One region of the Streptomyces spiramyceticus genome, then DNA from elsewhere that is predicted to be linked to it. Evidence: predicted binding sites of a transcription regulator. Region 1 holds the regulator's gene; the other holds the start of a gene.

The links. The regulator HrcA, encoded in region 1, represses chaperone genes, less so after heat shock. The targets are predictions, from matches to a motif close to TTNGCACTCNGNNNNNCNGAGTGCNAA.
Region 2: groL (chaperonin GroEL) is a predicted target of HrcA. The motif match lies at 1,799-1,825, and genes of this name have one in related genera.

What each region holds. Positions count from the first base shown of each region.
Region 1 covers NZ_JARBAX010000001.1:1,768,383-1,784,121, reverse strand. The annotation lists gene PXH83_RS08150 (SpoIIE family protein phosphatase) at 1-819, shown strand, start outside; gene hemW (radical SAM family heme chaperone HemW) at 842-2,074, shown strand; gene PXH83_RS08140 (DUF3097 domain-containing protein) at 2,327-3,142, opposite strand; gene PXH83_RS08135 (MBL fold metallo-hydrolase) at 3,197-3,919, opposite strand; gene hrcA (heat-inducible transcriptional repressor HrcA) at 4,105-5,121, shown strand; gene dnaJ (molecular chaperone DnaJ) at 5,122-6,255, shown strand; gene PXH83_RS08120 (nitronate monooxygenase) at 6,322-7,395, shown strand; gene PXH83_RS08115 (16S rRNA (uracil(1498)-N(3))-methyltransferase) at 7,392-8,141, shown strand; gene PXH83_RS08110 (hypothetical protein) at 8,238-8,747, shown strand; partial or broken gene PXH83_RS08105 (ATP-binding protein) at 9,073-10,110, shown strand; gene PXH83_RS08100 (tetratricopeptide repeat protein) at 10,145-11,215, shown strand; gene PXH83_RS08095 (histidine triad nucleotide-binding protein) at 11,284-11,649, shown strand; gene PXH83_RS08090 (ribonuclease Z) at 11,659-12,567, shown strand; partial or broken gene PXH83_RS08085 (enolase C-terminal domain-like protein) at 12,572-12,895, shown strand; gene PXH83_RS08080 (carbohydrate kinase family protein) at 12,988-14,121, shown strand; gene PXH83_RS08075 (PhoH family protein) at 14,304-15,314, shown strand; gene ybeY (rRNA maturation RNase YbeY) at 15,343-15,739, shown strand, end outside.
Region 2 covers NZ_JARBAX010000001.1:2,848,903-2,864,641, reverse strand. The annotation lists gene thrC (threonine synthase) at 1-710, shown strand, start outside; gene PXH83_RS12760 (MoaD/ThiS family protein) at 707-982, shown strand; gene PXH83_RS12755 (cold-shock protein) at 1,405-1,608, shown strand; gene groL (chaperonin GroEL) at 1,950-3,572, shown strand; gene PXH83_RS12745 (peptidylprolyl isomerase) at 3,676-4,173, opposite strand; gene PXH83_RS12740 (hypothetical protein) at 4,464-4,697, shown strand; gene PXH83_RS12735 (RNA-guided endonuclease InsQ/TnpB family protein) at 4,767-5,975, shown strand; gene PXH83_RS12730 (S8 family peptidase) at 6,157-7,338, shown strand; gene PXH83_RS12725 (DUF397 domain-containing protein) at 7,405-7,611, opposite strand; gene PXH83_RS12720 (helix-turn-helix domain-containing protein) at 7,595-8,434, opposite strand; gene PXH83_RS12715 (hypothetical protein) at 8,548-8,763, shown strand; gene PXH83_RS12710 (hypothetical protein) at 8,760-8,963, shown strand; gene PXH83_RS12705 (amidase) at 9,087-9,563, shown strand; gene murQ (N-acetylmuramic acid 6-phosphate etherase) at 9,641-10,594, opposite strand; gene PXH83_RS12695 (MurR/RpiR family transcriptional regulator) at 10,640-11,599, opposite strand; gene PXH83_RS12690 (hypothetical protein) at 11,676-12,035, shown strand; gene PXH83_RS12685 (DUF4031 domain-containing protein) at 12,032-12,373, shown strand; gene PXH83_RS12680 (HD domain-containing protein) at 12,362-13,018, opposite strand; gene PXH83_RS12675 (sensor histidine kinase) at 13,074-15,029, opposite strand; gene PXH83_RS12670 (heavy metal translocating P-type ATPase) at 15,287-15,739, opposite strand, start outside.

The DNA.
Region 1 (15,739 bases):
CAGATGGCGGACATCCCGGGCGTCGCGAAGGCCCTGGTGTACGAGCCGCGGGGGCAGGGCGTCGCGGGCGGCGACTTCTACGACGTGTTCCCCGGCGCGAGCGGCAGCTGGTCCTTCACGCTCGGCGACGTACAGGGCAACGGGCCGGAGGCCGCGGTCGTCACCGGCCTCGTCAGGCCCTGGCTGCGGCTGCTCGCCCGCGAGGGCCGTGGGGTCGGCGTAGTCCTCGACCGGCTCAACCGGCTGCTCCTCGACGACGCGGTCGAGGCGGCGGAAGCCACGGCGAGGATGGCGGCGGCGGGCGCCGGGGGCGGGGCTGCGGGGGTGGCCGGAGCGGGGTCCGGGGCAGGAGTGGGGACCGGCACGGGGACAGGTGCGGTGCTGGAGGCCACTCAGCCGCGGTTCCTGTCGATCCTGTACGGCGAGTTGGTGCCGCTGGCCGAGGAGGAAGGCGGCGGTGTGCGCTGCACGCTGGCCTGCGCCGGGCATCCGCTGCCGCTCGTCCTGCGGCCCGACGGGAGCGTGCAGCCCGCCGCCGCCTCGCAGATGCTGCTCGGCGTCGTCGAGGACGTCACGTACGAGAGTCAGAGCTTCGTCCTGCGGACGGGCGACACCCTGCTGTGCGTCACCGACGGCGTGACCGAGCGGCGCTCCGGACGGCGCATGTTCGACGACGCGGACGGGCTTGCCTCGGCGCTCGGGCGGTGCGTCGGGCTCAGCGCACAGGGGGTCGCCGAGCGGATCATGCGCGAGGTGCACGATTTCTCGCCGGTGCCGCCCGACGACGACGTGGCGCTGCTGGTCCTCCAGGCGCTTTGACGGCGGCTGTGACAATAGGGGTATGCCTTCCGTACTGCCCGATGGTGAGCCCATGCCCGAAGACGGGGCGCTTCCGCCGCACGCCCTGACCGGTGCGGGGGAGCGACCGCTCGGCTTCTACCTGCACGTTCCGTACTGCGCGACGCGCTGCGGTTACTGCGACTTCAACACCTACACAGCGACCGAACTGCGTGGCTCGGGCGGTGCGCTGGCCTCGCGCGACAACTACGCCGACACGCTGGTGGAGGAGGTGCGGCTGGCCCGCAAGGTACTGGGCGACGACCCCCGTCCGGTACGGACCGTGTTCGTGGGCGGCGGTACGCCGACGCTGCTCGCTGCGGGCGATCTCGTACGGATGCTGGGGGCGATCCGGGACGAGTTCGGGCTGGCCGAGGACGCGGAGATCACCACGGAGGCGAATCCGGAGTCGGTCAATCCGGCGTATCTGGCGGAGCTGAGGGCCGGTGGCTTCAACCGGGTCTCGTTCGGGATGCAGAGCGCGAAGCAGCACGTCCTGAAGATTCTGGACCGTACGCATACGCCGGGCCGGCCGGAGGCGTGCGTCGCGGAGGCGCGGGCGGCTGGCTTCGAGTACGTGAATCTTGACCTGATCTACGGCACGCCGGGCGAGAGCGACGCGGACTGGCAGGCGTCGCTGGACGCGGCGATCGGGGCCGGTCCCGACCACGTCAGTGCGTACGCGCTGATCGTGGAGGAGGGGACGCAGCTGGCGCGGCGGATCCGGCGGGGCGAGGTGCCGATGACGGACGACGACGTACACGCCGATCGGTACCTGATGACGGAGTCCGCGCTGTCCGGGGCTGGTTTTGAGTGGTACGAGGTGTCGAACTGGGCCACCTCGGACGCTGCGCGGTGCCTGCACAACGAGCTGTACTGGCGCGGGGCGGACTGGTGGGGCGCGGGCCCTGGCGCCCACAGCCATGTGGGCGGGGTGCGGTGGTGGAACGTCAAGCACCCCGGTGCGTACGCGCAGGCGCTGGGGGAGGGGCGGTCGCCGGGCGCGGGGCGGGAGGTGCTCGCTGCGGAGGATCGGCGCGTGGAGCGCATCCTGCTGGAGCTGCGGCTCCGCGACGGCTGCCCGCTGTCCTTGCTGGCCCCTGCGGGGCGGGGCGCGGCGGAGCGCGCGGTAAGGGACGGGCTCATGGCGAGTGCTCCTTACGCGGCGGGGCGGGCGGTGCTGACGCTGCGGGGGCGGCTGTTGGCGGATGCGGTGGTTCGGGACCTGGTGGATTGAGGCCGAGTGGCTGAGGGGTGCGGGGCGCTGTGCCGTGCGGGTTGCCTGCGGCGCAGTTCCCCTACCCTTCCCCAAGCTCTCAACTTCGTTCGAGCAGGGGAGACCCCATTCTTCCCGAAACTGGGGGCAAGCCCCCAGACCCCCGGACGCCCTTCGGGCATGTCCTGGGGCGGAGCCACCACGCGGCGGCAGCCGCAAAGTGTCACAGCGGCAAGGGGCGGGGTGGGGGAAGAGACTGCCCTGGCCCCAGGGTCAGGTGCCGGGGGCCGTTACGAAGTCGATCAGCTCTTCCACTCGGCCCAGCAGCGCCGGCTCCACGTCCTTGTACGAGCGGACCCGCGACAGGATCCGCTGCCACGCCGCCCCCGTGTTCTCCGGCCAGCCCAGCGCCCGGCACACCCCCGTCTTCCAGTCCTCGCCGTGCGGGACCTTCGGCCACCCGGGGATTCCCACCGACGACGGTTTCACCGCCTCCCAGACGTCGATATAGGGGTGGCCGACCACCAGGACGTCCGCGCCCGTCACCTGTGCCGCGATGCGGGACTCCTTCGAGCCCGGGACCAGGTGGTCGACCAGGATGCCCAGGCGGGCCTCCGCGGCCGGGGCGAAGTCCGCGACGATCGCGGGGAGGTCGTCGATGCCCTCCAGGTACTCGACGACCACGCCCTCGATGCGGAGGTCGTCGCCCCAGACGCGCTCCACCAGCTCCGCGTCGTGGCGCCCTTCGACGTAGATGCGGCCGGCGCGCGCGACCCTCGCCCTCGCCCCCGGTACGGCGAGCGAGCCCGACGCCGTGCGCGTCGCGGTCCGCGCGGGGGGCGCAGTGGGGCGTACCAGCGTGACGACCCTGCCCTCCAGCAGGAAGCCGCGCGGGGTCAGCAGGAACACCCGGTGCTTGCCGAAGCGGTCCTCCAGGGTCACCGTCCCCGCCTCGCAGCGGATCACCGCACCGCAGAAGCCTGTCGTGACCTCCTCCACGACCAGATCCGGTTCGGCGGGGACCTCAGGAGCGGCGGCGGTCTTCTTCCAGGGGGGCGTCAGATCGGGCCCGTACTGTCTGCTGCGCATTCGGCCGACGATAGTGCCGACGACAGTCCCGTACCGTCCGTCTCACCGTCCGTCTCACGAGACGCCGAAGCGCGCCGCCAACTCGTCCCGCTGCGCGCGGACATACGCCGCGTCCACCACCGCCCCGTGCCCCGGTACGTACACCGCGTCCTCGCCGCCCAGCGACAGCAGGCGGTCCAGTGCCCCCGGCCAGCTCGACGGGTGCGCGTCCGGGCCCGCCTGCGGGGTGCCCGACTCCTCCACCAGGTCGCCGCAGAAGACGACCTCGGGGGTGCCCGGCACCAGGACCACCAGGTCGTGGCCGCTGTGGCCGGGGCCGACGTTCGCCAACAGCACCTGGCGGCCGCCGCCGAGGTCCAGCGTCCACTCGCCGGAGACCTTGTGGTGCGGCACGACCAGTACGTCCACGGCCTCCGCGGCCGCCACCCGGTCGACGCCGTGCCGCATCGCGTCGTGCCGCAGCTCGTCCCGGCTCCGCCTCAGCACCTCGTCGACACCGACCGCCCCGTACACCTCGGTCCCCGCGAACGCCGCCGTCCCCAGCACATGATCGAAGTGGGGGTGGGTGAGGGCGATATGCGTCACTCTCCGGCCCAGCAGCCGCTCTGCCTCACCGCGCAGTTCCGCGCCCTCGCGAAGCGTCGAACCCGTGTCGATCAGAAGGGCTCCGCCGGACCCGGCGACGAGGCCGGTCGTCGCGTCCCACACGGGCAAACGCCGCCGGCCGACCCCCGGGGCGAGCCGCTCCCAGCCTGCCTCTTCCCAACTGACGTCCATACCGCGACGCTAGACCCAACCCAGGGCCCCTCGCCCGCTGAACAGCGCCGTCGCGCCATAACGTGACCGGCCGCCCTTGCTAGGGGCCCACCTCCCCGCCGTACACTGGGCCGGGGGTTTGCTGGCACTCCCACGAGGCGAGTGCCAAAGCCGGCACCGACGAACAACAGCTGGAGGTGTGCGCGATGCTCAGCGAACGCAGACTCGAGGTGCTTCGCGCCATCGTCCAGGACTACGTGGGCACCGAGGAGCCCGTCGGCTCCAAGGCGCTCACAGAGCGGCACAAGCTCGGCGTCTCCCCGGCCACCGTCCGCAACGACATGGCGGCCCTGGAGGACGAAGGCTTCATCGCCCAGCCGCATACGAGCGCCGGGCGCATCCCGACGGACAAGGGCTACCGCCTGTTCGTCGACAGGCTCGCGGGCGTCAAGCCCCTGTCGTCGCCCGAGCGCCGCCCCATCCAGAACTTCATGGACGGAGCGGTCGACCTCGACGACGTCGTGGCCCGTACGGTCCGGCTGCTCGCGCAGCTGACCCGGCAGGTCGCCGTCGTGCAGTACCCGTCGCTCACGCGGTCGACGGTGCGGCACGTGGAGCTGCTTTCGCTCGCTCCTGCCCGGGTGATGCTCGTACTCATCACGGACACCGGCCGGGTCGAGCAGCGCATGATCGACTGCCCGGCGCCGTTCGGCGAGACGTCCCTCGCGGACCTTCGGGCGCGGCTCAACAGCCGGGTCGTGGGCCGCCGCTTCGCGGACGTACCGCAACTGGTGCAGGACCTCCCCGAATCCTTCGAGACGGAGGACAGGGCAACCGTCACGACGGTGCTCGCCTCCCTCATGGAGACCCTGGTCGAGGAGACCGAGGAGCGGCTGATGATCGGCGGCACCGCCAATCTCACTCGCTTCGGGCATGATTTTCCCCTCACCATCCGGCCGGTGCTGGAGGCGCTGGAGGAGCAGGTCGTGCTCCTCAAGCTGCTCGGTGAGGCCAAGGACTCGGGCATGACCGTACGAATCGGGCACGAGAACGCCCATGAAGGGCTGAGCTCCACGTCCGTCGTCGCAGTCGGCTACGGTTCGGGCGACGAAGCAGTCGCGAAACTCGGCGTGGTCGGACCGACCCGCATGGACTACCCCGGAACGATGGGAGCGGTACGCGCAGTGGCACGTTACGTCGGACAGATCCTGGCGGAGTCGTAAGTGGCCACGGACTACTACGCCGTACTCGGCGTGCGCCGCGACGCTTCTCAGGACGAGATCAAGAAGGCATTCCGGCGGTTGGCGCGTGAGCTCCACCCGGACGTGAATCCCGATCCCAAGACGCAAGAGCGCTTCAAGGAGATCAACGCCGCGTACGAGGTGTTGTCGGACCCGCAGAAGAAGCAGGTCTACGACCTCGGCGGCGACCCCCTCTCGCAGGCGGGCGCCGGAGCCGGCGGCTTCGGCCAGGGCGGCTTCGGGAACTTCTCGGACATCATGGACGCCTTCTTCGGTACGGCGTCCCAGCGTGGGCCGAGGTCGCGTACGCGGCGCGGCCAGGACGCGATGATCCGGCTGGAGATCGACCTCAACGAGGCGGCCTTCGGCACGACGAAGGACATCCAGGTCGACACCGCTGTGGTGTGTACGACCTGTTCCGGTGAGGGCGCGGCGCCGGGTACCTCGGCCCAGACCTGCGACATGTGCCGCGGTCGCGGCGAGGTCTCGCAGGTCACCCGGTCCTTCCTGGGCCAGGTCATGACCTCGCGGCCCTGCCCCCAGTGCCAGGGCTTCGGCACGGTCGTGCCGACCCCGTGCCCGGAGTGCGCCGGCGACGGCCGCGTACGGTCGCGTCGCACGCTCACGGTCAAGATCCCCGCCGGTGTCGACAACGGCACACGGATCCAGCTCGCGGGCGAGGGCGAGGTCGGCCCGGGCGGCGGCCCCGCCGGTGACCTGTACGTCGAGATCCACGAGCTGCCGCACGCGGTGTTCCAGCGGCGCGGCGACGATCTGCACTGCACAGTGACGATCCCCATGACGGCGGCGGCGCTGGGCACGAAATGCCCGCTGGAGACGCTCGACGGGGTGGAGGAGATCGACGTACGACCGGGCACGCAGTCCGGCCAGTCGATCCCGCTGCACGGGCGCGGCATCACGCACCTGCGGGGCGGCGGCCGCGGCGACCTGATCGTGCACGTCGAGGTGCTGACCCCGTCGAAGATGGACCCGCAGCAGGAGGACCTGCTGCGCCAGCTCGCGAAGCTGCGCGGGGAGGAACGGCCCACGGGTCAGTTCCAGCCGGGACAGCAGGGTCTGTTCTCGCGCCTGAAGGACGCCTTCAACGGGCGCTGAGCCCGCCGCCCTCCCGTGCGGAAGGCTGGATTCGGCGCAGTGCGGAGGGCATGAAACTATGCGTTCATGTCCTCCGCACTGACCGATCTCTGCCGTTATCCGATCGTGCAGGCCCCCATGGCGGGCGGTGCCTCCTGTCCGCAGCTCGTTGCCGCCGTCTCCGAGGCCGGTGGTCTCGGCTTTCTTGCCGCCGGGTACAAAACCGCGGACGGCATGTACGAGGAGATCAAGCAGCTGCGGGGGCTGACGAGCCGTCCCTTCGGCGTCAATCTCTTCATGCCGCAGCCCGGCAACGCCGACCCCGCCTCCATCGAGGTCTACCGGCACCAGCTCGCCGGCGAGGCCGACTGGTACCAGACTCCCCTCGGTGAGCCGGACAACGGCGCCGACGACGGCTACGAGGCCAAGCTGGCCATCCTCATCGACGACCCCGTCCCCGTCGTCTCCTTCACCTTCGGCTGCCCCACTCGCTCCGTCCTGGACGCCTTCGCGAAAGCCGGCACTGTCACGATCGTGACGGTCACCTCGCCCGAGGAGGCCCAGGCCGCGCAGTGGAGCGGCGCCGACGCCGTGTGCGTACAGGGCATCGAGGCGGGCGGCCACCAGGGCACGCACCGCGACGACCCCAAGAGCGACGGCAGCGGCATCGGCCTGCTGGCCCTCGTCACGCAGGTCCGCGAGACCGTACAGCTGCCGATCGTCGCGGCGGGCGGCCTGATGCGCGGCGCGCAGATCGCGGCGGTACTGGCGCTGGGCGCCGAGGCGGCGCAGCTCGGTACGTCGTTCCTGGTCTGTCCCGAGTCGGGCGCGAACGCACTGCACAAGCAGGCCATGACGAACCCGCTGTTCGTACGTACGGAGCTCACCCGGGCCTTCTCCGGCCGCCCCGCCCGAGGCCTCGTCAACCGCTTCATGCGCGAGCACGGCCCGTATGCCCCCGCCGCCTACCCCCAGGTGCACCACATCACCGCCGGCCTGCGCAAGGCCGCCGCCAAGTCGGGCGACGCGCAGGGCATGGCGCTGTGGGCGGGCCAGGGGCACCGGCTGGCGCGCGAGATGCCCGCCGGGCAGCTGGTCGAGGTCCTGGCCGCCGAAATCGACGCCGCGCGGGCCACGCTGGCACTGGGAGCAGGATCATGACGGCGCCGGTTTTCATGGTCGACAAGCTGGCGGCCGGGCCGGGGGGACGGTTCGTGCTGGACGGCCCGGAGGGGCGGCACGCCGTATCCGTGAAGCGGCTGCACGCGGGCGAGGCCGTCGTGCTGACGGACGGTCTCGGGCGCTGGGCGGACTGTGTCGTACGGGAGACGGAGGGCAAGGACCGCCTGGTGGTCCAGATGGACGCAATCTCCGAGGAGCCCGAACCCACCCCCCGTATCACCGTCGTCCAGGCCCTCCCGAAGGGCGACAGGGGCGAAGTCGCCGTCGAGACCATGACGGAGACCGGCGTCGACGCGATCGTGCCGTGGCAGGCGTCGCGCTGCATCACGCAGTGGCGGGGCGACCGGGGCCTCAAGTCGCTCGCCAAGTGGCGTGCGACGGCGCGCGAGGCGGGCAAGCAGTCGCGCCGGGTGCGGTTTCCGGAGGTCGCGGACGCGATGAGCACGAAGCAGGTTGGCGCACTTCTCGCCACTGCGGATTTCGCGGCCGTGCTTCATGAGGACCGGGACTGCGACAGCGGGGCGCTGGCCACTGTGCCGCTGCCCGCAGAGGGGTCGATCGTGCTGGTCGTCGGGCCCGAAGGAGGCGTGTCTCCGGAGGAGTTGGCGGTGTTCGCGGAGGCGGGGGCGAGGCCGTACCGGCTGGGGAGCACGGTGCTGCGTACGTCGACTGCGGGGACGGCGGCGGCGGCGCTGCTGCTGGGGCGCACGGGCCGCTGGTCCTGACCTCTTTACGGCAGCTTCGGCCCGTGGGGTTCCTGCACCCCAACGTGGCCGCAAGTCGTCTGTTCCGGCCCGGGGCCCGGTGGCAGGCTGCCGCCCATGCAGGCACTGACGCGACTCCGGAACCGGCGCACCCTCGCAGCACTCGGCATCGCCGCTGCGTCAGCCGTCGGCGTCTCGGCCTGCGAACCAGGAGCCGACGGGCTGAGTTCGGTGGCCGTGGCCATGACCACCGACCAGACCGGCACGCGTGCCCTGGAGCGCGCCGGCGTCGACGTGCAGTGGATGAGCTGCACGTCGACGGTCGGTGAGGAGCGCGGCAAGGGCACAGCCAAGTCGACGCCCTCCGCTACCGACTTCGCGACCGTCACCTGCGAGGGCGAGACAAAGGACGGCAAGGACATCCGCATCGACGGGAAGGTGACCGACGAGCGGGACGGGCGGTGCGTGCGCGGTGACCTGACCGCCAAGGTGGCGGGCAGGACCGTCTTCCAGGCCGACGTCCTCGGCAACTGCAACGCCGCGTCGCCGACCACCAGCTCCCCGGACCGCCCGACCGTGACCGTCACCGTGACAACCACCGTCACCGCCGGTCCGCCCGGCAAGTGACCGACGGGCCGGTGGGCAGCGGGCGTTGGGCGCTTCTTGATCTCCTCTGCCCCGTGAACGGGGCAGAATCCCAGTCGGGCCAAAGTGCGGCCCGCTGGGTGGTTGACGCTTCACAGCCTGCCCAACGGCTAAGGCTCCACGTCCTGCAACCGCCGATCCGGCGGCCGTACTGCGGTTGGTGTCAGCTTGGTTATCGCTGATGCCAGGGCAGATCATAGTGCAAACTCGCCGCTTCGCGGCTCGGGTTCGAGGATGGCCTACACCCCCCGCCTGAAGGCAGGGGCACTGGCCAAGATCAGAGGTAGGCATGTCGCCATGCCCGACAAGTCCCCCTCCCACCCCCGACTTCGACTGGCAAGCAGCCGAGCAGGAGGTCGGCGGGATCGTGCCCCCGCGCTTCGTCGCAGCAGAAGGTGGCGACGGCGCCGGGCTCGAAGCGCCGCTCGCCGCCGACGGGCGGGGCGACCCCGGTGACGCCTCCGCCTGGGACATCGAAGCGCCGGGCGCCGTCCGGCTCGCCGACGTCGGCGGAATGCAGGACGTCAAGGACCGGCTCGAAGCCGCCTTCCTCGCCCCCATGCGCAACCCCGAGCTCCGCAAACTCTTCGGCAAGAGCCTGCGCGGCGGCCTGCTCCTGTACGGCCCGCCCGGCTGCGGCAAGACCTTCATCGCCCGCGCCGTCGCCGGTGAACTGGGCGCATCGTTCATGTCCGTCTCGCTCAGCGACGTACTCGACATGTACATCGGGCAGTCCGAGCAGAACGTCCACGACGTCTTCCAGACCGCCCGCCGCAAGGCCCCCTGCGTCGTCTTCCTCGACGAACTGGACGCGCTCGGCGCCAAGCGCAGCCGTTCCCACCACAGCGGACTGCGCAACGCCGTCAACCAGTTGCTCGTCGAACTCGACGGCGTGGACGGCCAGAACGAGGGCGTCTTCGTCCTCGCCGCCACCAACGTCCCCTGGGACGTGGACATCGCGCTGCGCCGCCCCGGACGCCTGGACCGCACCCTCCTCGTCCTGCCGCCCGACGAGCCCGCCCGTGAGGCCATCCTCCGCTACCACCTGCGCGAACGGCCCATCGAGTCGGTCGACTTGGGCAAGCTCGTCAAGGCGACCGACGGCTTCTCCGGCGCCGACCTCGCGCACGTCTGCGAGTCCGCGTCCGAGACCGCGCTGCTCGACTCGGCCCGCACCGGCACGGTCCGCATGATCGGCATGAAGGACCTGCTGAGCGCGGCCAAGCAGATCCGCCCCTCCACCGACCCCTGGTTCGCGTCGGCCCGCAATGTCGCCATGTTCGCCAACGACGGAGGTACGTACGACGACCTCCTCGCCTACTTGAAGAAGAAGCGAAAGCTGTGAGCATCTGGTTCGAGAGAGCGGCGATGCGACGCTCATGAATGCCGAAGCCACCCTTGAGCGGGCCGAAACGCTCTTCGACCTGGGCCGGTACGCCCCGTGCGCCGCCCTCCTCGGCCCGCACATCGCGAGCCACCCCGACAACGCCGAGGCGCTGAACCTCCTCGCCCGCTGCCTGCGCCGCCTCGGCGACAAGGCCGGTGCGCTGCAGGCCGTGGACGACGCGCTGCGCTGCGACCCGATGAGCCGGAGTTCCTGGATCGTACGGGCCGACACGCTCGCCGACTTCGGCGCGATGGCCGACGCGGAACGCTCCGCACGCGAGGCCATCAGGCTCGACCCGGGCCACTGGGGCGGCCACGCCACGCTGGCTTCCGTGCTGAGCCGGGCCAACAGCGGGCGCGGCACCCGGGGCGACAAGCGGCGCGGCAGGGAGGCGTACGACTGTGCCAGGCACGCCGTGTCGCTGGCGCCCGAAACGGGGTTCGCGCACTGCCTGGTCGGCATCACGGCCCACGAGCTGCGCCAGTACAAGATCGCGGAGGAGGCGTACCGTACGGCGCTGCGCCTCGACCCGGAGGACGCCACCGCCCGCCACAACCTGGCCCTGCTGGAGCTGAAGCACCGCTTCCGGCGGCGCGGCGCCTGGTCCAGGGCGGTCGAGGGCTTCGCCGAGGCGGCGACCCTGGACCTGGAGGACCGCGACGCGCGGTACAACCTGGAGGTCATGGCCTGGCGGACAGCGGCGAGCGCCCGCTGGATCGGGTCACTGGCCCTCGGCATCGCCCTGGTCACCCAGGCCGGCGGCCCCGACGGGATGGTCGTGGGCCTGCCGTTGTTCGTGGCGGTCTGGGCCGCCTGGGGCCTGTGGATACGCCGCCGCGTCCCCCAGCGGCTGCGCGCCCCGATGCTGCAACTCGCCCGCCGCTGCCCGCCCGTGATGACGATGGCGGGCGCCGTGGGGTGGCTGGGCACGGTGGGGCTGGTGCTCGCCGCGGTGCCGGGGCTGCCGGAGTGGTCGATGGGGGCGCTGGTCACTCCCACGATCTGGCTGATGTTCCTTGCGTACTGGATCAGCAGGTCGATGCTCAAGAGGCGCATGCCGTAGGACGGATAGCATGCGGCCATACTTGATCGGTACATCCTGATTCAGCCGCATCCCAGGAGGCCAGGACCATGACCACAACGGGACAACCGCAGGCGGACTGCCTGTTCTGCAAGATCGTCTCGGGGGAGGTGCCGGCGACCGTCGTCCGTGAGACGGAGACGACCGTCGCGTTCCGCGACATCAACCCCCAGGCTCCTACGCACGTCCTGGTCATCCCCAAGGTGCACCACAGGGACGCCGCCGCGCTCGCCGCCGCCGATCCGCAGATCGTCGCCGACCTGCTGGTCGAGGCGGGCAAGGTCGCCGCCGACGACAAGGTCGACGCCACCGGCTACCGCGTCGTCTTCAACACGGGTACGGGCGCCGGCCAGACGGTCTTCCACGCGCACGCCCACGTCCTCGGTGGCCGCGGCCTCAACTGGCCCCCCGGATAAGGTAATTCTGTGTCTGTACGAGAACTGGTGGTCCTCGGCACCGCCAGTCAGGTCCCCACCCGGCACCGCAATCACAACGGCTACCTCCTGCGCTGGGACGGCGAGGGCATCCTCTTCGATCCCGGCGAGGGCACCCAACGCCAGATGCTGCGTGCGGGTGTCGCCGCGCACGATCTGAACCGGATCTGCGTCACGCACTTCCACGGCGACCACTCGCTCGGCCTCGCCGGCGTGATCCAGCGCATCAACCTCGACCGGGTACCGCACCCCGTCGCCGCGCACTACCCGGCGAGCGGGCAGCGCTTCTTCGACCGCCTGCGGTACGCCACGGCCTACCGCGAGACGGTGCCGCTGGAGCAGGTGCCGGTCTCCACCGACGGTCCGGTGGCCATCGGGCCTTCGTACGTCCTGGAGGCGCGCAGGCTCTCGCACCCCGTCGAGTCGTACGGCTACCGCCTTGTCGAGCCGGACGGGCGCCGGATGCTGCCCCAGCTGCTCGCCGAGCACGGCATCAAGGGCCCGGACGTCGGCCGCATCCAGCGCGAGGGGGAGCTGGGCGGGGTCACGCTCGACCAGGTCAGCGAGGTGCGCCGGGGGCAGCGGTTCGCCTTCGTGATGGACACCCGGCTGTGTGACGGGGCGTTTGCTCTCGCCGAGGGGTGCGACATGCTCGTCATCGAGTCGACCTTCCTCGACGAGGACGAGCTGCTGGCACTCGACCACGGCCACCTGACGGCGGGTCAGGCGGCCCGAGTGGCGCGCGAGGCGGGCGTACGGCATCTCGTGCTGACCCACTTCTCGCAGCGCTACAACGACCCGGAAGTCTTCGAACGGCAGGCCCGCAGGGCCGGTTTCGACGGCGAACTGACCGTAGCAGCCGACCTGTTGCGGGTCCCCCTGCCCAAGCGCCACCTCTGAACGCAACACCCACATGGGCATCAGCCTCGCCGCGATGACCCAGGTCGCCGCCACCGTCCCCAACCTGGACCACTCCTGCGACAGCCACTACCCCTGGCAGACGGAGGACGTCATCACCCGGCGCCACACCTTCGAGGACGGCAGCCTGGAGGTCTCCGACGCCCCCGGCCTCGGCGTCGATCTGGACCGCGAGGCCCTGGACCGGCTGCACCGCCGCCGGCTCGACGAAGCGGCGTACGGCGCGATGCGCGACCGCGACGACGCCGCCGCGATGCGCCGGGCCGAGGGGTACGGGGACTGGACGGCGCCCGCGCTGCCCCGCTGGTGACACACGAAAAGCGACTGTCTGATTACCGCGAGCTCCCGTGGATGGGTATCGGGCACACTGGCTGAATCCGCACCACACCACGGGAGCGCACGGTGAGTACGTACGCAGCGAGCACCGACCATGGCAGACAGCGCGACGAGGCCGCGCACCTCGATCCTCTGGACGGTCTGCGCGCCCCCGACGACCCCTGCTGCGACGTCTTCCTGACCGGCACGGTCTTCCTCGACATCATCTTCACCGGCCTGGACAGCGCCCCGGTGCGCGGCACCGAGTCCTGGGCGCGCGGCATGGGATCCAGCCCCGGCGGCGTGGCCAACATGGCCACCGCACTGGCCCGTCTCGGCCTCCGTACGTCCCTGGCGGCGGCCTTCGGTGACGACCACTACGGCGAGTACTGCTGGGACGCCCTCGCCCAGGGCGAAGGCATCGACCTGAAGATGTCACGCACGGTCCCCGGCTGGCACTCGCCGGTCACCGTCTCCATGGCGTACGAGGGCGAGCGGACCATGGTCTCCCACGGCCACGAGGCCCCGCCGCCCGCCGAGCCCGGGCCCTTCCCCGACTGCCCGCCCCGCGCACGTGCCGCGATCGCCGCCCTCACCCCCGGCCGGACGGAGGAGTGGATCGCCTCCGCCGCCCGCCGGGGCGCCAAGATCTTCGCCGACGTGGGCTGGGACGAAACGGGCCGCTGGGAGCTGTCGGGCCTCGCCGACCTGGAGCACTGCGAGGCGTTCCTGCCCAACGCCGAGGAAGCGATGCGCTACACCCGCACCGACTGCCCGCGCGCCGCCGCCCGCGCCCTGGCTGAGAAGGTGCCGGTCGCCGTCGTGACGCTGGGCGCGGAGGGGGCGTACGCCGTGGACGGGGCGACCGGGGAGACGGCGGAGGTTCCCGCCATCGCCGTCAAGGCACTGGACCCGACCGGCGCCGGCGACGTCTTCGTCGCCGGATTCGTCACCGGTACGCTCGCGGGCTGGCCGCTCGCAGACCGGCTGGCCTTCGCCGGGCTGACCGCCGCCCTGTCGGTGCAGGAATTCGGCGGCTCCCTGTCGGCGCCCGGCTGGACCGAGGTCGCCGCCTGGTGGCAGCAGGTGCAGGCGTGCGACGGGCAGAACCCGGAGGCGCTGCGCAGGTACGCGTTCCTGGACGGGCTGCTGCCGACGGCCACCCGGGTGTGGCCGCTGCGCAGGGCGGTGCCGACGATCGGCTTCCGCAGGCCCGCTTAAGGGGGTGTCCGGCTGCAAAACCGCCTGCACGGCAGCCCGCGTAACCGCTCGGTACCGAGTGCGGGAGCGCGCCCGAAAAGCCCTCGGCGTTGTCAGTGCACCGTCGTACGCTGGTATTCGAGAGGTTGTCGATCAGCGAGAACCCTGCAACGGGAGGTATGTGCAGGCCACAGTGCCGGCCCATGACTGAGACACCCACACACCCGCAGGCCCGCGCCCAGTTCACCGTTCCTGCTGTGCACCCGATGGTGACGGTTCTGGGTTCCAGCGACTCCCTGTTGCGCGTGATCGAGAAGGCATTCCCGGCCGTTGACATTCATGTCCGGGGGAATGAGGTCAGTGCGATCGGGGACGCGGCCGATGTCGCCCTGATCCAGCGCCTGTTCGACGAGATGATGCTGGTGCTCCGCACCGGACTGCCGATGACGGAGGACGCAGTGGAACGCTCGATCGCCATGCTCAGGGCGACCGCCAACGGCACCGCAGGGGAACTGGACACCGAGACCCCGGCCGAGGTGCTCACCCAGAACATCCTGTCCAGCCGCGGCCGGACCATCCGCCCCAAGACGCTCAACCAGAAGCGGTACGTCGACGCCATCGACAAGCACACCATCGTCTTCGCCATCGGCCCCGCCGGTACGGGCAAGACCTATCTCGCCATGGCCAAGGCGGTCCAGGCCCTGCAGTCCAAGCAGGTCAACCGGATCATCCTGACCAGGCCCGCTGTCGAGGCGGGTGAGCGGCTCGGCTTCCTGCCCGGCACGCTCTTCGAGAAGATCGACCCGTATCTGCGCCCGCTCTACGACGCACTGCACGACATGCTCGACCCCGACTCGATTCCGCGCCTGATGGCCGCGGGCACGATCGAGGTCGCCCCGCTGGCGTACATGCGAGGCCGCACGCTCAACGACGCGTTCATCATCCTGGACGAGGCGCAGAACACGAGCGCCGAGCAGATGAAGATGTTCCTGACGAGGCTCGGCTTCGACTCGAAGATCGTCGTCACGGGTGACGTGACCCAAGTCGACCTGCCGGGTGGGACGAAGAGCGGTCTGCGCCAGGTCCGGGAGATCCTGGACGAGGTCGAGGACGTGCACTTCTCCTTGCTCACGTCGCAGGATGTCGTCAGGCACAAGCTCGTCGGCCGTATCGTCGACGCGTACCAGCAGTACGACGACCGCAACGGGTCGTGACATTTTAAAGCGGGAGTAACCCAGCACCATGTCGATCGACGTCAACAACGAATCCGGAACCGAGGTCGACGAGCAGGCGATCCTCGACATCGCCCGCTACGCACTCACCCGGATGCGGATCCACCCGCTCTCCGAACTCTCGGTGATCGTCGTGGACACGGCCGCCATGGAGCAGCTCCACATGCAGTGGATGGACCTCCCCGGTCCGACCGATGTCATGTCCTTCCCGATGGACGAGCTCCGTCCGCCGTCACGGGACGATGACGCCGCGGAGCCCCCGCAGGGGCTCCTCGGCGACATCGTTCTCTGCCCGGAGGTCGCCAAGAAGCAGGGTGAGGACGCCGAGACGCAGCACTCCATGGACGAGGAGCTCCAGCTCCTGACCGTCCATGGCGTGCTGCATCTTCTCGGTTACGACCACGAGG
Region 2 (15,739 bases), 1.1 Mb from region 1:
TCGGCATCGAGGGCAATTACGACGACGTCAACCGCTTCTGCTCGGAGCTCATCGGCGACCCGGCGGGCGAGGGCTGGGGCTTCGTCAACGTCAACCTGCGCCCGTACTACGGCGAGGGCTCCAAGACCCTGGCGTACGAGATCTGCGAGCAGCTCGGCTGGCAGCTGCCGGACCAGATCGTCATCCCGATCGCCTCGGGCTCGCAGCTCACGAAAATCGACAAGGGGCTGAAGGAGCTCGTCGCGCTCGGCCTGGTCGAGGACAAGCCGTACAAGATCTTCGGCGCCCAGGCGGAGGGCTGCTCGCCGGTGTCGACCGCGTTCAAGGCCGGGCACGACGTCGTACGGCCGCAGAAGCCGAACACGATCGCCAAGTCGCTCGCGATCGGCAACCCGGCCGACGGCCCGTACGTCCTGGACATCGCCCGCCGCACGGGCGGCGCGGTCGAGGACGTCAACGACGAGCAGGTCGTGGACGCGATCAAGCTGCTGGCCGAGACCGAGGGCATCTTCGCGGAGACCGCGGGCGGCGTGACCGTCGGCGTGACGAAGAAGCTCATCGAGGCCGGGCTGCTGGATCCGACGCTCACCACCGTCGTGCTCAACACGGGCGACGGCCTGAAGACTCTTGAGGCGGTTGCCCCGACCACGGGCCAGTCCGCCGTCATCCGCCCCAACCTGGACTCTTTCCGAGAGGCTGGCCTCGCATGAGCGTCAACGTCCGCATCCCCACGATTCTCCGTACGTACACGAACAGCGCGGCCGAGGTGACGGCCGAGGGCGCGACCCTCGCCGAGGTCATCGCCGACCTGGAGAAGAACCACACGGGCATCGCGGCCCGCGTTCTGGACGACCAGGGCAAGCTGCGCCGCTTCGTGAATGTGTACGTCAACGACAACGACGTGCGCTTCGAGGAGGGGCTCGACACGCCCACTCCGGACGGCGCCGGTGTTTCGATCATTCCGGCCGTCGCAGGCGGCTGACCGACGCTTAAAGTCACTGCAATTGCCCTCTCCGCGATAGAAGCGGAGGGGGCAATTCTGCATGGTTGAGCGCGGTACAGTTGGGGCAGTCCCCTCCACTGCTTGTGCCCCACGCATATGAGAATGCGTCCGCGCACGTCAAGAAGCAGCCAAAGTCTGCGAGCCAATTGCCGCTCATGCGCGCTTTGTCCGGCCCGACTTGCCCTGGAATCCGGGGAATTTTTCGTATTCGCGCATTCCCCCGCGCCCAGAATTCTCGTCCGATTGACCTGTTGCAGAGGGCAGTTGGGCAGATACATTCAGCCGCGGTCGACGCGTTCCGGCGCACACCCTCTCCTGTCGGAGGGCTGGTTGGGGTGCAGGTCTGACCCGGGTCCGCGAAGTGCGGTCCTGTGCAAGGGCCAGTAATAGGGGAGTTAGGCATGGCTCAGGGCACCGTCAAGTGGTTCAACGCGGAGAAGGGGTACGGCTTCATCGCGGTCGACGGTGGTGCGGATGTTTTCGTCCACTACAGCGCGATCCAGATGGACGGGTACCGCACCCTTGAAGAGGGTCAGCGAGTCGAATTCGAGATCTCGCAGGGCCAGAAGGGTCCGCAGGCGGACATGGTCAAGCTCGCCGTCTGACTTTCGGCGCGGCGCGATCGGCCACCGACGCACTCACGTATGAAGGGCCTGTACCCGGTCGGGTACGGGCCCTTCATGCGTGCCTTGTACGTGCCGTGTGCGTCACCGGGCGTGCCCGGGTGCGGCGACGGCGCGCGTGTCCCGCTGGGACGGCCTTGCACTCGCAGGGGTCGAGTGCTAATCATTGGCGTTAGCACTCTCCCAGTGAGAGTGACAGAAGGACTGGGTCGGCGAGGCCCGCAGGCCGGGTGGGGCAAGGAACCACGCAGGCACGCAGGCCGTCCGTCGCGGGCGCCACGCAGTCCGTCGCTATCCACCCCAGTCCGGGAGGACCACTTCACATGGCCAAGATCATCGCGTTCGACGAGGAGGCACGGCGCGGTCTCGAGCGCGGGATGAACCAGCTCGCCGACGCCGTCAAGGTCACCCTCGGCCCCAAGGGCCGCAACGTCGTCCTCGAGAAGAAGTGGGGCGCCCCCACGATCACCAACGATGGTGTTTCCATCGCCAAGGAGATCGAGCTCGAGGACCCGTACGAGAAGATCGGCGCCGAGCTGGTCAAGGAAGTCGCGAAGAAGACCGACGACGTAGCCGGTGACGGCACGACGACCGCGACTGTCCTCGCCCAGGCACTGGTCCGCGAGGGCCTGCGCAACGTCGCCGCCGGCGCCAACCCGATGGCCCTCAAGCGTGGCATCGAGAAGGCCGTCGAGGCCGTCTCCGCCGCTCTGCTTGAGCAGGCCAAGGACGTGGAGACCAAGGAGCAGATCGCTTCGACCGCCTCCATCTCCGCCGCCGACACCCAGATCGGCGAGCTCATCGCCGAGGCGATGGACAAGGTCGGCAAGGAAGGCGTCATCACCGTCGAGGAGTCGCAGACCTTCGGTCTGGAGCTTGAGCTCACCGAGGGCATGCGCTTCGACAAGGGCTACATCTCGGCGTACTTCGCCACCGACATGGAGCGCATGGAGTCGTCGCTCGACGACCCGTACATCCTGATCGTCAACTCCAAGATCTCCAACGTGAAGGACCTCCTTCCGCTGCTGGAGAAGGTCATGCAGTCGGGCAAGCCGCTGCTGATCATCGCGGAGGACGTCGAGGGCGAGGCGCTGTCCACGCTCGTCGTCAACAAGATCCGTGGCACCTTCAAGTCCGTCGCCGTCAAGGCTCCGGGCTTCGGTGACCGCCGCAAGGCCATGCTCGGCGACATCGCCATCCTCACCGGTGGCACCGTCATCTCCGAGGAGGTCGGCCTCAAGCTGGAGAACGCCGGTCTCGACCTGCTCGGCCGTGCGCGCAAGGTCGTCATCACCAAGGACGAGACCACGATCGTCGACGGTGCGGGTGAGAGCGACCAGGTTCAGGGTCGCGTCAACCAGATCCGTGCCGAGATCGAGAACTCCGACTCGGACTACGACCGCGAGAAGCTCCAGGAGCGCCTGGCGAAGCTGGCCGGCGGCGTGGCCGTCATCAAGGCCGGTGCCGCCACGGAGGTCGAGCTCAAGGAGCGCAAGCACCGCATCGAGGACGCCGTTCGCAACGCGAAGGCGGCCGTCGAAGAGGGCATCGTCGCCGGTGGTGGCGTGGCGCTGCTGCAGGCCACGGCCGTCTTCGAGAAGCTTGAGCTCCAGGGCGACGAGGCGACCGGCGCCAACGCCGTGAAGCTCGCGCTGGAGGCTCCGCTCAAGCAGATCGCCGTCAACGGTGGTCTTGAGGGTGGCGTCATCGTCGAGAAGGTGCGCAACCTGCCGCTCGGCCACGGCCTGAACGCCGCGACCGGCGAGTACGTCGACATGATCGCCGAGGGCATCATCGACCCGGCGAAGGTCACGCGCTCTGCCCTGCAGAACGCGGCCTCCATCGCGGCGCTGTTCCTCACCACCGAGGCTGTCATCGCCGACAAGCCCGAGAAGGCCGGTGCCCCTGCGGGCGGCGGCATGCCGGGCGGTGACATGGACTTCTGAGCCCCGGCTCGGTAAGTCCTGTTACGCACGCAACCGAAGGCGGCACCCCTGCGAGGGGGTGCCGCCTTCGGGCGTTACTGGTTACTCGTTACCGGGTGTGCGGCTAGAGCACGCCGCTGTCGGAGATGGTGACCTTGGCGCTGGTACGGCCGCTCTGGGAGCCGTAGCTCTCGATCTTCTTGACCAGATTCATGCTGGCCTCGTCGGCGACCTCGCCGAACACGACGTGCTTGCCGTCCAGCCACGGGGTCGCGATGGTGGTGATGAAGAACTGCGAGCCGTTGGTGTTCTTGCCGGCGTTGGCCATCGAGAGCAGGCCCGGCTTGGTGTGCTTCAGCTGGAAGTTCTCGTCCGCGAACTTCTCGCCGTAGATGCTCTTGCCGCCTGTGCCGTCGCCGCGGGTGAAGTCGCCGCCCTGGAGCATGAAGTCCGGGATGACCCGGTGGAAGGACGAGCCGGCGTAGCCGAAGCCCTTCTCGCCGGTGGCGAGGGCGCGGAAGTTCTCCGTGGTCTTGGGGACCACGTCGTCGTACAGGTTGAACGAGATCCGCCCGGCGGGCTCGTCGTTGATCGTGATGTCGAAGTAGACCTTGGTTGTCATGGTCCCCATCCTGACATCCCTGGCACTCGGGGCACGGCGTGGCCCCGGGGCGCCGCGCCGTTAGTGGGCGTAGTCCTTGAGCTTCTGGGCGTCGAGGGTGATGTTGACGGGGTCGGGGGGACGGTGGCGCCGTACGGGTTGACAGCTGTTGATGTGGTTGTAGGCCGTTGTTGGCCGTCGGATACCTCGTTTGGGTGAACGGTACGGCGTTGCGGGGCTTGTGTTCTTGCTGGGCTGTTCCCTGTGGGGGTGGCTATGTCCGCTGTGGGCGAGTGGGGAGGAGGCCGCTGGTGGCACTCGATGCACGGAGGAAGAGGCGCGAACTGCGTACGCTGGCCGCTCCGTTCACGGTTGCGGCTCCTGCCGGTGCGCGTATCCGTGACCGGCTGCGTCTGGGTTCGGCGGATGAGAAGGTCCTGACGCTCCTCGGTGGACACCTGGGTCATCACGCCCGTGTCGATCTGGCGGAGCGTGTCCGTATCGGCAGTGTGCCGGTCGGCGGGCGGAGCGTAAGCGGGCGCTGACCGCGCCGACCGAGGCGACGACCCAGTGGGAACGCCCCTGGACGAAGAAGTAGAAGGAGGAAGCCGACCGTGCACCGGGCGTACAGATTCCTCCTCCGCCCCACCGTCCGCCAGGCGCAGGCTCTTTCCGAGATGCTGCGGGATCACTGCTCGCTCTACAACGGGGCGTTACAGGAACGCCGCGACGCCTACCGGCACGCTTCGAAGACGAGCGTCAAGTACGGACAGCAGTCCGCGCAGCTCAAGGAGATCCGGGCGTTCGACCCCGAGCGTCAGGGCCGCTGGTCTTTCTCCTCGCAGCAGGCCACCTTGCGCCGTCTGGACAAGGCGTTTCAGGCGTTCTTTAGGCGCGTGAAGGCCGGTGAGAAGCCCGGATACCCCCGATTTCGGGGAGTGAACTGGTTCGACACCGTGGACTTCCCGAAGGACGGTGACGGCTGCCGGTGGGACTCCACCCCGCACGCCCCTGTCACCCGCGTCCGGCTACAAGGTGTCGGGCACGTCCGCGTGCACCAACACCGGACCGTGAAGGGCCGCGTCAAGACCGTCTCGGTCAAGCGCGAGGGACGGCAGTGGTACGTCATCCTCGCCTGTGACGACGTGCCCGGCGAACCGCTGCCCGCAACCGGCGCCGTGACCGGCATCGACATGGGCGTGAATCACTTCCTGACCACCAGTGAGGGCGCCCACGTCCCCAACCCCCGGCACGGCAAGCGCAACGCCGAAGCCCTGGCCGAATCCCAACGGGCACTCAAGGCGTTCCCGCGCCGTAAGCGGGAGAACCGTACGGCGAAGCACCGCCGGGCGGTGGAGAAGGTTGCCAAGCTTCACCGCAAGGTGCGCCGTCAGCGCACCGACCACGCGCACAAGACCGCGCTTGCGATAGTCCGCGACTACGACCAGATAGGTCACGAGCGCCTGAGCATCGCGAACATGGTTCGCACCCCCAAGCCGAAGCCCGACCCCGAGACGCCCGGCGCGTTCCTGCCGAACGGCGCCGCATCGAAATCCGGGCTGAACCGCAACATTCTTGACGCGGGTTGGGGGGTGTTCCTGGGCATCCTCGCGCACAAGGCTGAAAGCGCCGGTCGTGTACTGATCCCGGTGGACCCCCGCAACACCTCGCGCACCTGCCCCAAATGCGGGCACGTGGATGCCGAGAACCGCGACGGCGAAAAGTTCCAGTGCACCTCATGCCAGCACGTCGACCACGCAGACCGCGTGGGCGCCTGGAACGTCGCACTCAGGGCCGGGCTGGTCCTTCCCGACGTGGCCTAGCCACCGACAGGAGAAGCCCGCCGGATTTATCTGGGGGGAGGAGTCACCAAGGAGGGCTCGGGGCTTGCGGCTTGAGCTCCGGGGTAGCGGGGGGCACACTTCCGGTTTCACTACCGAAAGTATTCAGATAGGCGCGCAGAGTTATTGTGCGTGATCGTTTCTGCATGGTTCTCTCGTGGGCATGTCAACCTCGATGAGGCTTGCCCTCGCGGCTGCCATCACCGCTGTCCTGGCGGTCACAGGTCCCTTGTCCGCCTCCGCACAGTCCGCCGCACCGGCGGAGCGTTCCGATCCCGCTCCGCTCCGGCTCTCGGACAACCCCGTCCCCGGCCAGTACCTCGTCTCGCTCAAGCCCACGGCCGACGTCGCCGCAGCTGCGAGTGACGTGGACGTGACCCCCCTGTTCAGCTACAAGAAGGTGATGCGGGGCTTCGCCGCCAAGCTCACAGACGCTCAACTGGCCAAGGTCCGCGCGCTTCCGAACGTGCAGGCCGTGGAGCAGGACACCGAGGTCCGCGCCTCGGGGCCCGCCGCGTCCTGGGGCCTGGACCGGATCGATCAACGCTACCTGCCGCTCGACGGCCAGTTCACCGCCAACGCGACCGGCGCCGGAGCCAACGCGTACATCCTCGACACCGGCATCGACTACTGCCACTCCGAGTTCGAAGGGCGTGCCAGGCCCGGATTCGACGCCATCGGGGATGGACGCAACGGGGCGGACTGCAATGGTCACGGCACGCACGTCGCAGGCACGGTCGGCGGCAAGACGTACGGCGTGGCACGCAAGGCGAGTCTCATCAGCGTCCGGGTCCTCGACTGCCAGGGCAAGGGCAGCAACGCCGGGATCATCGCCGGCTTCGAATGGACGGCGGCGCACGCCGCATGGAACCCCACCAATCCGGCCGTACTCAACGGTTCGCTCGGCGGGCAGAAGTCCCTCCTGGTGAACGCCGCCGCCAACGCCCTCTACGACAGTGGCGTCCTGCCGGTTGTCGCGGCGGGCAACGACTCGGTGGACGCCTGCAACGTCTCCCCGGCCTCTGCGGAAGGCGCGTTCACGGTCGGCGCGAGCAACGGCAACGACGAGCAGGCGTTCTTCTCCAACCACGGTGCATGCCTGGCGATTTATGCCCCCGGTACCGCCATCGTTTCGGCCAAGCTGGGCGGCGGGAGCGTCGCGCTGAACGGCACTTCCATGGCCTCGCCGCACGTCGCCGGGGCGGCACTGCTGTACGAGGCGACCCACCCGTGGGCGGACCCGGCGGAAACCGCCGGCTGGCTCGACGACAACTCCACCAAGGACGTGCTGACCGGCGTCAGCCCGGACTCGCCCAACCGGCTCCTCTTCACCGACGGCATCTGACACCACACCACGGCGCCTGCCCTCCACCCCAGTGCGGGGTGGAGGGCAGGCGGGCGCTGCTGTTTGCTAGTGCCGCTTGAGGCCCGTGACGAATGCGGCCCAGGCGTCGGCCCGGAACACGAGCTTCGGGCCGCCGGGGTTCTTGGAGTCACGAACGGGGACGATCTCGGGGTGACCGGCGGCGACTTCGAGGCAGTCGCCGCCGTCGCCGCCGCTGTAGCTGGACTTGTGCCAGGTCGCCGCGCTCAGGTCGTACTCAGGGCTGATCTTCATGCGCGTAATCCTCCGCCACTGATTCGATCAGGGCCAGGGATTCCTTGGGTGACAGTGCCATGGCCCTGACTAAATCGTACGTGAGTTCGTGGCGGGCGACAGTTGCCGGATCGTCCTGCAACTGCCCTGTGCCCAGGCCTTGGAGGTAGGCGAGCGGGGGAGCGTCCTCGAAAGCCATCAGCTTGAGAGAGCCGTTGAGGGCCGCGTGGGCGCCCGCCCCGAACGGCAGCACCTGCACGATGACCCGGTGGCGGCGGATCATCGCCGTCACATGGCGCAGCGCCTCCGCCATCTCCACGGGCTCGCCGACCATGCGGCGCAGCACCGCCTCGTCCAGCACCGTCCACAACAGCGGCTTTGTTGGATCGTCGAGGAGTCGCGCCCGCTCCAGCCTCGCTGCCACCAGCTCGTCGATGACCTCCTCCGTCGCGGTCGGCTGGTACGCGCGGAAGATGGCTCTGGCGTACGGCTCCGTCTGCAACAGACCCGGGATCAGCAGCGGCCCGTACTCCTTGATGGCCGTCGCGATCGCTTCCGCCTCCGCCGCTTCCGCGAAGTGGTCCGGGTACTTGGACTTCGTGGACGCCTTGCAGTTCCGCTCGAAGAAGCCGCCCGTCCCGAGGATCTCGTCTATCTTCACCGCGTACTCCGGCATCATCCGCCGTGTCCCCGACTCCAGTTGGCCGATGAACGAGCCGCTCACGAACAGCGGCTCGCCGAGCTCCGCCTGCGTAAGGCCGGACTTCTCGCGCGCGTGGCGCAGTTCGGCTCCGAGGAGGGCGCGAGGGGAGGAGGAGGGGTCGAGGTCCTTTGGTCCGGGCATGGCAACTCCCTGTTGTACAGGTGGGGTTGTTGGGCCGTCGTTCTTCTCAGGCTAGCCGTGCACCGGACACGCTGTGTACGTAATGCGGACACTCAGCGTGGAGGTTGGCAAGGATGGCGATGACGGCGAATGAGCGCCTACGGGCCGTGGAAGACGCCGTGGGGCAGCTCCGGACCGAGCTGGGTGCGGCGGGGGTGGCCCTGCCCTCCCTGCGCGTCGACCCGGTGTCGAGCGCGGGCAACGAGCCGTACCCCCTGGTCGATCTCGGCCGCTGCAACCTGGACACCGCGCTGCGGCTCGTCGCCGTACTGCATGAGGTGCGGCGATGAGCGCCGGAAGGTACGTGATCGACTCCCGCACCGGACGCGTCGGGCAGGTCATGGGGCGGGAGGGGCCGTACGTACAGCTGAGGCCGCCGGGCGGCGGGCGGGAGTGGGACTGCCCGCCGGAGGCGATGGCGCCGGCGCCGCCGGGGGAGGTGCTGCGGGCGCGGGTTCGGGCGATCAACAGTGAGGGGCGGCTGCCGTGAGGTGGGGGCGTTGTCAGTGGCGGGTGGGAGCGTAACGGTATGGGACTTTCGATTCAATGCAGTCGAGATGAGAGCACCGGGCAGTGGGCCGCCGTTGGTGACGACGGGAGCAGAACCGTCACGATGACGGCCAACACGTCGGACGAGGCGAGCGCGCTCGTGACGGAGGCCTTCGGGATGACCGCGTATCGGCCTCCGCCGCCGCTGCCGCCGGGGTGGCAGAGGTTCAACCTGCTCCACTGTCCGGTCGTGGACTACCCGAAGTTCGACGATCCTCGGTATGACGCGCTCAAGGCTCGACCGCCCGAGGGGTGTGAAGTCAGGGACTTTGGTGGGTACTTCGGACTGCGCTGCGAGCGGCCGGGGGCCACGCTGCTCGATGCGGTCGCCGTGCTCTGTGCCGAGATCCGTGCTGAGCATGGGCTGCTCATGACCGATCTCGGCATTGAGAAGCTGTGGGAGTGGTCCTCGGACGGTACGGACGGCTGGGGCGCGGAGATCGTGGGGCAATTGCTGCTGATGGCCGCCGAGCGGGGGCCGGCGCTCGGGTACAGCGTGGATGACCTGGTGCGGTTCTTGCGTACGGCTGCGTCGGACTGACTTCCGGTCGCTGTCAGAGGCCTGGGCCCAGCCCGAGGCGGGTCGCTTGCTGTGTGGGGGAGGTGCGGCGTGGGGGGTCACTCGGTGGCTTGGAGCGCGGCGCGGAGGTGGCCCCCCGACTCCGTCAGGAGCCGCTCGGCCGTCCCGCCGTCGACTCCCGCGAGGATCGTGAGGATCGCGGGCTTCACCTCGTCGTCCGTCGCGGTCAGCGCGGCCTCGATGTCCTCGTCCGATGCGCCCGTCGCGAGCGCGACGATGCGGCGTGAGCGGGCGCGCAGCTTCTCGTTGGAGGCCCGTACGTCGACCATCAGGTTTCCGTACGTCTTGCCGAGGCGGATCATCGTGATCGTCGAGATCATGTTGAGTACGAGCTTCTGGGCCGTGCCCGCCTTGAGGCGGGTGGAGCCGGTGAGGAGCTCCGGGCCTACGACGACTTCGATGCCGTGCTCGGCGGCGGCGCCCAGCGCGCTGTCCGCGTTGCAGGACAGGCCGATGGTCAGGGCTCCGAGGCTGCGGGCGTGTTCTACCGCGCCGATCGCGTACGGGGTGCGGCCCGAGGCCGAGATGCCGACGACCGTGTCGTTCGCGGTGAGAGTCAGCGCGTTCAGGTCCGCCGCCGCCAGTTCCTTGCTGTCCTCCGCGCCTTCGACGGCCTCGACCATTGCGGAAGGGCCGCCCGCGATCAGGCCCACGACCTCGGAGGGGTCGGTGTTGAAGGTGGGCGGGCACTCGCTCGCGTCCAGTACGCCCAGGCGGCCCGCCGTACCCGCGCCCGCGTAGATCAGGCGGCCTCCGCGGGCCATGCGCCCGGCCGTGGCGTCGATCGCGGCGGCGATGCGCGGGAGCTGTGCGGCGACGGCTTCGGGGACGGTGCGGTCCTCGCCGTTCATGACGCGGGCGATGTCGAGCGTCGGCTGCTGGTCGATGTCGGCGAGTTCGGGACGGAACGCTTCGGTGGTGAGCGTGGCGAGCTCCGCGCGCAGTTCGGAGTACGTGGAGGAGGCGGAGGAAGGGGAAGAGGTGGAGGTCATGAGGAGCGGCTCTTTCGGGTGCTGGTCAGGCCAGGTCAGGGCACGTCAGCGGTTGCTGCTGCGGGGGCTGTGGCGGTGCGCGAGTGCCTCGTACGAGGCGGCCAGCGCGGGGGCCGCCGTCTCGTACGTACGCTGCATGACGCCTATGAACAGGCAGTCCACGACGAGCAGTTGACTGGTACGGGACGACATCGCGGCCGGGCGCAGTTCGCTCTCGCGGGCCGTCGAAGTGGTGAGGATGTGGTCCGCGTACTGCGACACAGCACCGTCCGGGCGGCCCGTGATCGCGACCGTCGTCGCCCCGTGGTCGAACGCGACCCGCAGCGGCTCGATCACGTCGCCCGTCGAGCCGGAGTGCGTGATCGCGATGGCGACGTCGCCGGAGCGCAGCTGCACGGCGTTGGTGACGGCGAGGTGCGGGTCGGTGTGCGCGTGCGCGATCAGGCCGATGCGCAGCAGCTTCTGGGCGAGGTCCATGCCGACGAGGGAGGAGGCGCCGACGCCGTAGATGTCGATACGGCGGGCGGTCGCGAGCGCGGTGACGGCCGCGCCCAGCTGCACGGTGTCGAGCCCGGCGGCGGTGTCGGCGAGGGTCTGCTGTTCGTCGTACGCGAGCTTCGTGACGACGTCCGCTATCGGGTCGTCGACCGCGATGTCCGCGGTCACGGCGGGGGCCCGGCCCGACTGCTGCTGGGCGGCGAGCCCGGCGAGCGCGAGGCGCAGGTCGCGGTAGCCGGGGTAGCCGAGGAGGCGGGCGGTGCGGACGACGGTGGCCTCGCTGGTGCCGGTGAGTTCGGCGAGACCGGTGACCGTGAGGGCGGCGCAGCCGGCGGGGTCGGCGGCGACGGCTTCGGCGACGCGCTGCATGGATCGGGTCATGGACGGGGCGAGGGTCCGTACCTTGGCTGCGAGGGCGGCGGGGGCGGGCGGGGCGCTGCCCGCACCGCCGGCGCCGGCATTACCGCCGGAACCGGCGCTAAAAATTTCCTTCACTTCATTGGTCACTACTGAAAGATATTTTCAGGACCCTTGAGCGTCAACCCTTCTCCTGGCCTCCCGGCCGCCGAGTGACAATGGCTTCATGGACCCCACGACCTCTGCCCTGGAACAGGCCTTGCACGCGGCCCGCGCGCTCGTCATGGCCGACCTGACGGCCCGCGAGGTGGCCGTGGCGGACGTCGTGTCGCTGGTCGAGGACGCGGTCGCGCACCGCCGTTGGTGGGTTGAACAGTGGCCCGAGGGTGTGGAGTACGTCGTCGGGCTGGTCGCCCAGGACGTACAGGACGCGCTCCTCGAACGGTACGGGCGCTGGCCGCTCTGCCCGGTCTGCGTGGACTCGGACCCGCACGCTCTGGAGGTCGAACCGGAACTGGGGCCCGACCCGCACTGGGTGTGTGCGAAGGCGGCTGTGATCGTCGCGCGCGTGGGTGCGCTGCAGTGACCCTCTACATCGACCCGCCGACGTGGCCGGGACACGGTCGGATGTGGTCGCACCTGGTAAGCGACGTGTCGTACGACGAACTGCACGCCTTCGCGGCGTCGATCGGGGCGCCGGCGCGGGCGTTCGAGCGGGACCACTACGACATCCCGGAATCGCGGTATGCGGATGCGGTGGCGGCGGGCGCGGTCCAGGTGGGCTCGAAGGAGCTCGTGCGGAGGCTTACGGAGGCGGGGCTGCGGCGGCGTAAGGGGCGAGTGGGCTTGGACCGGGTGGGCTCGGACCGGGTGGGCTCGGACCGGGTGGGCTCGGACCCGGTGGGGGATGGCTCAGACGCGTAGCAGATCGAGCTCCGTCGTCAGGTTCTGCCGTGCCCGCGCCTCCCACTCCGCCTGCCCGTGCGGCGTACGGAACAGCCTCGGGAGGCCGAGGAGCTGGCGCAGGACCGCCGCCCGGCCCTCGCGAAACGTCTCGTCCGGTACGAAGCCGTACTCCTCCCGTACCGATGCCGCGTAGGCGGCGTACGCCTCCGGGCCCGCCGCCAGGATCGCCAGGTCCGCGTCGCAGAGCACCTCGCCGTTGGTGTCGCCGGGCTCGGGGGCGTGCGTGACGGTGAGGCGGACCAGGCGGGCGACTTCGGCGGTGCGGGCGTCGTCGATGCCGAGTTCGGGGAGGGCGAGCTCGGCGAGGGCGGCGCTGCGCTCCTCGTTCTCGGAGCGGTCGGGGCGGTAGACCGCGTCGTGGAACCAGGCGGCGAGGCGGACCGCGGCCGGGTCTTCGGCGTGGGCGACCAGGGTGTCGATGTGGTCCAGGACCGCGATCAGGTGGTCGGTGGTGTGGTACCGCCGCTGCGGCTCGGCCCAGCGGGCGAGGAGATTCTCGGCGTACGGCATCGGGTCGGGCTCGGGGATGCCGTCGCGGGCCGCGAGGACGGTGTGGTGCCAGCGGGTCCGGAGATCGGCGTGAGCGGCGTGGTGGTCGGGCATGGGCAGAGTCTAGGTAACCCGCATACCCCCTGGGGGTAGTCTCTTTTTCGGGCGGTCAGATCGTCGTCATTGCTTGGATCTCCGGGGCCTCGACGAGGCTGCTCGGCAGGGCGATGTATGCCGTGACCCCGCACGCCCCGTCCTGCCCCTGGGTCGGGCGCAGTTCGACCTGGGCGCCGAGCCGGGCGGCGAGAGTTCCGACGACGTAGTGGCCGAGGTAGCGGCTGGGGGCGACCAGGAAGGATTCCCGGCCCGCGAGGCGGGCGTTGGAGCGGGCCAGGTCCTCGGTGCTCATGCCGGTTCCGCGGTCGACGACCGCGATGCAGTACTCGCCGCCGTCGCGCCAGCCGTAGACCTCGACCGGACGCGAGGGCGGCGAGAAGATCAGGGCGTTCTCGATGAGCTCGGCGAGCAGATGGGAGAGCTCGGCGACGGCCCGGCCGCGGATCCGGCCGTCCTGGACGTCGACGACGGCGACGCGCTGGTACTGCTCGACCTCGGCGATCGCCGACTGCACCACCTCGGACGCCGTCACCAGGCCCGCCCAGGTGCGCGGCGGCGACTCCTCCCCAGCGAGCACGAGCAGCGACTCCGCGTTGCGGCGCATCCGGGTGGCCAGGTGGTCGAGTTCGAAGAGCTCACCGAGGGCGTCCGGGTCGACCTCCTGGCTCTCCAGGGTGGTGATCAGGCCGAGCTGACGGGAGAGAAGCACCTGGTTGCGGCGGCCGAGGCTGGCGAGCGACTCGGAGCTGTTGCGGCGCAGGACTGCCTGTTCGGCCGCGAGCCCGATCGCGGTGTGCTCGACGTTGCGCAGAGCGGCGGCGAGCTGGATGAACTCACGTGCGCCGTCGGGGACTTCGCGGGCAGGCTCGGGAAGAAGCTCGTCGCCCGCCTCGGCCTCCTGGATCCGGGCGACGGCTGCCGGAAGTCCGGTGCGGGCCACCGCGTCCGCCTCGTCGGCGAGCGCACCGAGCGGCCGGGTGATCGAGCGCGCGGAGAGCAGGGCGAGTGCGGTGGCCACCGCGAGGATCAGCACACCGAGGCCGATGAATCCGCCCAGTTCGGCGGTGGCCTCGTCGCCGAGCCGGTCCGCGTGGCTTCGTACGTCGGAGCCTGTCTGTTGCTGTACGCCGTGGAGTCTGTCGACCAGTGCGGTCATCGACGACCACCATTGGGCGGGGGCGACGGTGAGCTCGGAGCCGTCGGCGCCGCCCTCGGCCTGCTTCTCGTAGCCGGTGGCGCGTCGGGCTTCGGGGGTGTCGAAGGCGGAGCTGAGTGCGGATTCCTGGGCGGGGGTGGCGAGTTCGGCGTACTGGCGCAGGGAGGCAAGGCGGTCCGCCCGCACCTCGGTGAAGTCGAGGAACTCGCGGCCCTTGAACCGCCCCGCCGCGAAAACCCCGTTGAGGGAGCCGCGCTCCAGGGCGACCGCCTCGGTGGCCCTGGCGAGAGCCTCCAAGGCGCCCAACGAATCGGCGAGGGCCCGGTCCCCACGGTCCGGTTCTGCCGCCGCGGCGCTGATCAGTGCCTCGATCGCCTTGGTGTACGCGGTCAGGGTCGGGGCACGCCGGGCCGTGCCGTCGTCGACCTGACCGCGTAAGGAAGTCAGTGCCGTGACCGGGGTGAGTGCCTTGCGTACGGCATGGCCGGTGTCCGCTCCCGCGTCGCCCGCCGCGAGCAGGGCGTCGAATTCGCTGCGGGCGGTGTCGGTGCGGGTGCGCTGGGCGTCGACGTCGTCGCGGTACTCGTCGGCGCCGCCGAGCAGGCCGTTGGTGAGGCCGCGCTCACGCTGCAGCTCGCGCACCAAGTCCTGTGATTTCAGCACGAGTTCGACGTGCCCGGCGCTCTCCCGGGCGGCCGACCAGTCGGCCGCCCGGTCGGCGACCCCGAGGCCGGTCACGACGAGCAGCAGGCAGGTGGGGACGGCGAGCACGATGGCCACCCGTCCCCGGATCGTGCCCCAACCGGGCAGGGCGGGCAGGTGCGGCAGGCGGTGCCGTTGATTACGCGTCACACCCGACGACGGTACGAACCGGTATGACCGGCGCGGTTTCGCGGCGGTAAGAGACGGGTTGCTCCCGGCTCACGGAGGGTCCGGGTCCCGCCGGGCACCGGATGCGACCGTGCCGTAACACTGCGGGGCTTTCCCGCACGGCCGCCGCATCCGCCCACCGCATCCGCCCACCGCATCCGCCCCACCGCATCCGCCCCACCGCATCCGCCCCACCGCACCGCCCACCGCATCCGCCCGCCGGGCGGGCACCGGAGCCGTCACGCCGCCTGGAAGCCGCGCAGCCGCAGCGAGTTGCCGACCACGAAGACCGACGAGAACGCCATCGCCGCCCCCGCGATCATCGGGTTGAGCAGGCCGGATGCCGCGAGCGGCAGGGCCGCCACGTTGTAGGCGAAGGCCCAGAAGAGGTTCGACTTGATGGTGCCGAGCGTCTTGCGGGAGAGGCGGATCGCGTCGGCGGCGGCCAGCAGGTCGCCCCGTACGAGCGTCAGGTCGCCCGCCTCGATCGCGGCGTCCGTCCCCGTGCCCATGGCCAGGCCCAGGTCGGCCTGCGCGAGCGCCGCCGCGTCGTTGACGCCGTCGCCGACCATCGCGACGCTGCGGCCCTCCGCCTGGAGCTTCTTGACCACGTCGACCTTGTCCTGCGGCATGACCTCCGCGATGACCTCGTCGATGCCGACCTCGCGGGCCACCGACTCGGCGACGGCCTT